Spirosoma aureum: one gene and its partner. The protein of the gene in region 1 binds, or shares a complex with, the protein of each later gene. Links are inferred from orthologs where the notes say so. Each region holds a gene or a part of one and is shown on either strand. Other genes may lie near its edges.

Region 1 (4,219 bases):
TTCATCCACATCACTTTCATGCCTTATAAACAATTTATCCACTTGTGAGTCAGAGTTATGCACATGGTTATTCACATAAAACTTTAACTTTTTTAATTTAGAATTGACCTTTACCTGTCAGTGAAAAAAATGGCATACTGCTTAGAATCAGTGCAATTATCAGGCCTTCTTAAATAGATAGATTAAACTGGATGAGTTGCCAGTTTGTTTGGCTTGTTGATTAGAGGTAAGTCCTACCCTCATACTTTTCAGATAATCTGTTTTACCGGTCATGTACCGGGTGCTCAGCATCGCAATATAGAAAGCATCAAAAACCATTGGCTTCTGCTCTATACACGTCAGACCATGCTTTTTAAATAAGAGCTTGATGGTAGACGGAGTGAAATGCTGTAAATGGCGAGGGACATCATAGGCTGCCCAATATTCTTTAAAATAGTGCGCATCATAAGAATCTGAATTGGGAACGGCGATCAGTAATGTCCCCTTCGGACTCAATAATTTATTCAGTTGAGGTACTGTTTCATTGAGGTCAGGAATATGCTCGAGCACATGCCATAAGGTAATTATGTCAAAAGGTGTTGCTCCGTCCAATGCCCTAAGATTAGGCTGTATGTCGGCTTCTAATTTTTTTTGAGCAACAGCACGGGCATCTGGATCTGGTTCCATTCCCATCACCTGCCAGCCTCCCTGTTTACTAGTATCTAGGAACGCACCCGTACCACAACCTACATCCAGAATTCGTCCTGGCCCACCATTAAGCTTATTGATAAGATTTAATTTTGACCGAAGCGTATAATTACGAACTAACCGATACGCCGTATTAATCACACCACTGCTCTCGTCATTGTGTGATACATACTGCTCCGATTTATAATATGATCCAATCGTTTTTTCATCGGGTCGAGGGTTGGTCAATCGGAAACCACACGTTTCACATTGCTCGATGTTGAAGTTTTGATTGCTGACTAAATAATCTTTACAAACTAAATAGGGAGTAAATTTTGTACTGCCGCAGACTGGGCATGAATTGACGGTTTCCAAGTTAGCGAGTTAAATTGTGTGAAAACAAAAAGGCGCTGATTGCTTTCCTTGCAATCAGCGCCTAATTAATTAACGGCCCATATAGACCAGAAGGATGGAAACATCGGAAGGGCTTACTCCGCTGATGCGGGATGCCTGACCGATCGTTGCTGGCCGAAGTCGCTTCAATTTTTCCTTTCCCTCAAACGATAAAGCTTTAAGGCGGTCGTAATCGAATGTGGGATTAATTGCCAGACTTTCCCATTTATCTAATTTTTCGGCGTTCTGTTTTTCCCGATTGAGATAGTCCTCGTACTTGATTTCAATAACAGTTTGCTCAATCGTCTCCTCCCCTACCCCAGGCGTTTCTGGCAGGAGATTCAGCAGTTCTTTTACGTCGGACTGATCAATTTCTGGCCGCTTGAGTAAGGTATACAGGCTGCTTTTTTCGCGCAACGGCGAACTTCCTTTTGTCTCTAACCAACCATTTACATCTTCGGGTTTGAGCTTTGCTCTCCGTATTGCTTCTGTTAACTGAGCGATCCCATCCCGTTTGGTAACCATAGATTCATACCGTTCCTGCGATGCCAAGCCAATAGCGTATCCCTTTTCAGTGAGCCGTAAATCGGCATTGTCCTGACGTAACAAGGTCCGATATTCTGCTCGGGATGTAAACATCCGATACGGTTCTTCCGTCCCTTTAGTTATCAGATCATCAATCAGGACGCCAATATAACCCTCCGACCGTTTGATTGTAAACTCAGCTTCTTCATTTGTATTTCGGTGTGCATTGATACCTGCCATCAGTCCCTGGCAGGCGGCCTCTTCATAGCCCGTTGTTCCATTAATCTGCCCAGCAAAGAACAGATTTTTGACCAGCTGAGTCTCGAGTGTTGGCTTTAACTGAGTTGGTGGAAAGAAATCATACTCCACAGCGTAGCCGGGTCTGAACATTCTAACATTCTCAAATCCGGGTATTTTTCGTAAGGCGTTATACTGAACGGTTTCAGGCAATGAGGTCGAAAATCCATTAACATACACTTCGACAGTGTCCCAACCTTCTGGTTCTACGAAGATCTGATGCCGATCTTTGTCAGCGAACCGATTGATTTTATCTTCCACTGAAGGGCAATAACGGGGTCCAAGGCCTTTGATTCGACCAGTGAACATGGGCGATTTTTCAAAACCAGTCTTGAGTTCATCATGAACTGCCTGATTCGTATACGTGATCCAGCAACTACGCTGTTTCGTTAATGCGGGCGTGTTTGTATAGGAAAACTTACCGGGCATTTCATCACCCAATTGTTCTTCCATCAACGCATAGTTTAGGCTCCGACCGTCTACACGGGGAGGAGTTCCGGTTTTCATCCGGCCCGATTCAAAACCCAAACTAACCAGCTGCTCAGTTAAACCGGTTGCAGAACGCTCGGCTGTTCGTCCTCCACCGAAAACTTTTTCACCGATAAACATCCGCCCGTTTAAGAATGTGCCATTCGTCAATACAACTGCTTTGGCAAGAAAATCCACTCCCAAACTAGTTCTCACGCCAGTTACCTGACCATCTTTTACAAGAACTTCGTTTACTGTATCCTGCCAGAAATCAATATTTCTGTTTTCTTCCAGTGCCTTTCGCCACTCTGAGGCAAATACATTTCGGTCGCTCTGGCATCTTGGACTCCACATAGCAGGACCTTTCGAACGATTTAACATTCGAAATTGGATCATGCTTTTGTCGCTTATGATTCCTGACAAGCCACCCAGCGCATCGACTTCACGTACAATTTGTCCTTTTGCAACTCCGCCCATGGCTGGGTTGCAGGACATCTGGGCAATAGTCTGCATGTTCATCGTAATGAGCAGAACCTTAGAACCCATCGTGGCAGCAGCACTGGCTGCTTCACAACCGGCATGCCCTGCCCCTACTACAATGACATCGTAAGAAGAAAACATTTTTGAAGACTTTTGAAAAATGTTTCACGTGGAAACTTTTCACAAAATTGATGAAAGTTGTTGAAAAGCGAAAAACGTGAGGTTGTTTAATAGTAGGGCAACAAAAAACCGTCAGTCTTTGTGCCAGACTGACGGTTAAAAGATGTGTTTAACTATTTACTTACTTTTTGCAAATACTGGTTTGCTTCTTTTTTATAGAAGAGATTATAGTTGGGAGTTACTGACCGAAGTACTTCTACCTGTTTGGTCTTATTCTGTAAATTGGTAGAATCAAAGAAAGCAGGAGTACTATGCTTAGTTGACTTAGCCGCTTCAGCTTGACGTTTTGGATCTTCCTCCTGTTGTTTTAACGCTTTTTCAGACTCGAGTAAACGGGTTAAAATTTCGTTCTGGCGATTAATTGTATTTGGATTCACCCGCTTGTTCACTAAATCGGTTTCGGATTCATCCATTTTTTCCATCAAATCTTTAACCTGTTTTTCTTGTTGTTTCCCAGCTTCTGTTCCCTTTGAACTCTCCTCTAATTTCTTGAGCATGTTGCGAATCATAGCTTGCTCGGCAGCCATTTGAGAAAGCTCTTCTGACAAACCCCTACCCGATTTACCGCTTTTCTGGAGTTGCTGCATTTTTGCATTTAGCTGTTTTTGCATCTCCCCCATTCCACTTGGATTCTCGCCTTTCTTGCCGCCTTTACCCTTTCCAGGCATAGCCATTGCATTCATTTGCTGCTGCATGTTCTTCAATACATCACTCAGCATAAGGGCGAGATTGTTAATCGATGTCATAGCAAACTGCTGTTTAGAAGCGGCCATGCTTAACCGACGATCCCGCAGCTGTTGTACGCTTTCATCCATGTACGACTTCATATTTGTTAACTCTCGGGTAACGAATGACTGAATTTGGACAACTCGACTGGCCAGTGCATTGAGACTATCTTCGATGATTTTAGCATCATCCTGAAGCTTTAGTTGCTCCTGAGAAAGCTTGGTAACACGAGGGTCCTGAAGGCTCATGCCACGAAAATCTTTCATGACTCGCTCCTGGCCAAAGGAAAGCGTAATCAGGTTTTCAAGGATATTGCGAAGATCATCCATATTCTCCTGCATCTCCTGCATCTCCGAGGATTCCATCGACTCTTTCATCTGTTTACTCATCTGACGCATGGATTTGGCCGATTTACTCTGCGATGAAGCTGCTTTCTTTCCCTGATTTTGCTTCATCTGCTTCATAGCCTCTTCCATTTCCTTCT
Region 2 (3,000 bases), 2.8 Mb from region 1 along the record:
CATCAAGCTCGGTAATTGCACCTCTTACGGCTAAATGTTGCTCTGGACATAGAGGCTGAATAGGAGGATTTAAATCAGTGCCAGCTTTTTCAACAGCAGTTCAGATTATGATACATAGTACTGAAAGATGCCAAAATGGCTTCCAGGTTCTCATGACGGGCGGATACTCCGATCTTACACACTAGTTCCAATCCGTTTCATCAGCCATAGAAAATTATAGTCACGTATACGACAGACTAGTAGGCACTTATGGATTCTGTTAGATCTATGCATCTCAATTAGATAGAAACCTTTAACGTCAAAATCCAATAGTCTATGAAAACTTTTGTTGCTTATTTAGGTATCCTCCTGCTCTGCCCTTATTTGTCGCAGGGACAATCGATTGATCGTTCACTAAATAACGATCCTGCTTTTCGTCAAGCATTTTCGCAACTGATACGCTACCCGGCAGCTGCTCAACGAGCAGAAAAAGTAGCCAAAGCGTATGTCGAATTTAAAGTAGATCGCCAAGGGAAGGTGACCGATGTCCAGGTATTGAACCAAGGCAACGTGGATGCTTCATTTAAAGAAGAAGTTAATCGTCTGATGAGCCAGCTTCCTGCTCAAAAACAAACGTATTCGGGTACTTATGTTCTTCCTATTGTCTTTGAGTTAGAAGGCAGTGGCCGGGTGATTAAGCCACATGAAGAAGAACCTTCCTTTTTCGAATCGCTACCGAAAGGGTTGCTTTTAGAGGGTGCCTTTGTGGTCGCCTATCTAAAATAGATACATGTACTTTAGCCGCGTTATGCCATTTACCTGCTAAGTGCGGTTACTTTCCGATACAGAACTTACTAAAAATGGAGTCCAGTAAATCATCTGTCGTTATTTCTCCTGTCAGCTCACCCAGATGACGCAAAGCAACCCGCAAGTCCATGGCCAGCCAGTCTGGGGTTACTCCGGCATCCAGCCCTGTTAGAGCACGAACCAGTGCGTCGTCGGTGCCCGTCAGGTGTTCATAATGTCGGGCATTGGTCACGACAGCGCTACCCGTCTGCACGGCCGAATCAGTCCGAACGCGGGCCGATAACGCAGCTTTCAGGTCATCGAGGTAGGTTTGCTGCGACGCAGAAATCCAGACAATGGGTTCGGCAGCAATGCTTTCCAGTAGCTGTTTCTTTTCATCGGTCAGTGCATCCAGTTTGTTACCAACCAGTAAATACGGCTTGCCCGATAAACGTATGTCGGCGACTGACGTCTGGAGTTCTTCAGGCGAGATATTCTTTCCGTCGAACAGATAAACGACCAAGGCAGAGTCCCGCATTTTTTGTTGAGTGCGCTCAATACCAATTGCTTCAATCTGATCGGTAGCTTCCCGTAAACCTGCGGTATCAATTAAACGAAACCGGATGCCATCAATGAACAGTTCATCTTCGATGACATCACGCGTTGTCCCCGGAATATCGGAAACGATAGCCTTCTCCTCATTTAACAAGGCGTTCAGCAGCGTCGATTTCCCCGCATTCGGTTTGCCAATGATCACGGTAGGTACCCCATTTTTAATCGCGTTACCTGTCGAGAATGAGTCAATCAACGGATGCAATACGCGCCGGATATCGAGCATGAGTTGCCGGAGTTGGTCGCGATGCGCAAATTCGACGTCTTCTTCGCCAAAATCCAGTTCCAGCTCTACCAACGCGACAAAATCAATTAATTGCTGACGTAATAATTTCAGCTGTTTTGAGAAACCTCCCCGCAACTGCGACAATGCTGCACGGTGACTGGCCTCCGAATCAGACGAAATCAGGTCAGCTACGGCCTCGGCCTGAACCAGATCAAACTGGCCATTTAAAAAGGCTCGCTGGGTAAATTCGCCGGGACGGGCCAGTCGGGCTCCTTCCTGCGTCAGTCGACGTAAAATCTGCTGAATAATAAACTCGGATCCATGACAGGAGATTTCGACAACGTCTTCTTTTGTAAATGACTTCGGCGCTCGAAAAACCGTTACCAGGACTTCATCAATAATATGACCATCAACAGTGCGCAATGTGCCAAAATGGGCCGTATGCGAATCCTGCTTTGTGAGGTCTTTCCCTCTGAAAATACGGTTGGTTATGTCAATGGAACCTTCGCCCGATACCCGAAGGACAGCAATGGCACCAATGCCTGGCGCAGTAGCCAAAGCAGCAATAGGTTCTAACTGAAACAAGTGTTGTGTTTGATTTGTAGTTTGCAGTCGATGCTGTAGCGATAACTATGAACTCCGAACGGCAAACGTCGAACTTATAAATTCGGTAACTGACCTGAGAAAATTGGCAGACGGTTAACCAGTCCAGCCATCCGTTTTTCGACGGAAGCTTTAGGAATACCGAGCCAATCGGCATACTGATCGCCCAGAAAGAAACGCATTTCACCCGCTGCGAGGTTCCGGATTGCTTCGGGTCGATCATCAACTGACCGCTTTGCCGTCTTTCTTACCTGCTCAGTAATACCCGTAAGGAGCGAATGCGTAAGCCCGCGGCCCGCTTCCGATGAAACAAACTGTCGACGGGCGATGGAACGATCCAGTACATAGGCTTCGCGAAGATTTTCAGGCAGCAGCTCTTCGGCGACGCCGTTCAGATAACCAATGACATTGATATGATGAAGGTAGTTTTCTTCCTCCTGTTCGGTCGCCTGTATCCCCGCTTTTCGCAAGCCTCGCAGCACTATATAGGAGAAGGCCAGGTTCGTACCCGCCATATCTTCCTGATTGACTGGATACCCCCAATCGTTATTCCAACGCCCAGAATGAATGGTAAACCAACGCGCACCTGCGTGAATTAATCGTATTTTGAGCGTTCTGATTATGGCCTTCCCTGTTACCCATTCCTTTGCATTGTTCACGCCAAACACCCACTCTCCAGTCTCCTGTAACCGGCGAATGGTATCGTTTTTAATTCGTTCTGTAAGCCAGAGCACCTGCGCTCCATTGGCTCCCAGATAACAATACGGCAGCGAAAAACACCCCAGAATCAAGCC

What was found. Proteins that work in one complex are often made in the same cells at the same time.
Region 2: the proteins of mnmG (region 1) and mnmE are in contact, whole or in part, in a solved structure (PDB 9HIP), measured with the Escherichia coli proteins. The link is inferred for Spirosoma aureum from one-to-one orthologs.

The regions. Positions count from the first base shown.
Region 1 is NZ_CP050063.1:432,910-437,128, reverse strand. Bases 541-3,447 are described here. They hold mnmG (tRNA uridine-5-carboxymethylaminomethyl(34) synthesis enzyme MnmG), read right to left. Parts: upstream 2,971-3,447; coding sequence 1,111-2,970; downstream 541-1,110. Other genes in these bases: G8759_RS01810 (DUF4175 family protein), read right to left, coding at 3,123-3,447; G8759_RS01820 (class I SAM-dependent methyltransferase), read right to left, coding at 541-1,041. Outside these bases: more of G8759_RS01820, read right to left, coding at 160-540; more of G8759_RS01810, read right to left, coding at 3,448-4,219. UniProt on the Escherichia coli protein: NAD-binding protein involved in the addition of a carboxymethylaminomethyl (cmnm) group at the wobble position (U34) of certain tRNAs, forming tRNA-cmnm(5)s(2)U34.
Region 2 is NZ_CP050063.1:3,188,326-3,191,325, reverse strand. Bases 1-2,914 are described here. They hold mnmE (tRNA uridine-5-carboxymethylaminomethyl(34) synthesis GTPase MnmE), read right to left. Parts: upstream 2,189-2,914; coding sequence 812-2,188; downstream 1-811. Other genes in these bases: G8759_RS12620 (oxygenase MpaB family protein), read right to left, coding at 2,263-2,914; G8759_RS12630 (TonB family protein), read left to right, coding at 316-765. In the rest of the region: more of G8759_RS12620, read right to left, coding at 2,915-3,000. UniProt on the Escherichia coli protein: Exhibits a very high intrinsic GTPase hydrolysis rate. Involved in the addition of a carboxymethylaminomethyl (cmnm) group at the wobble position (U34) of certain tRNAs, forming tRNA-cmnm(5)s(2)U34.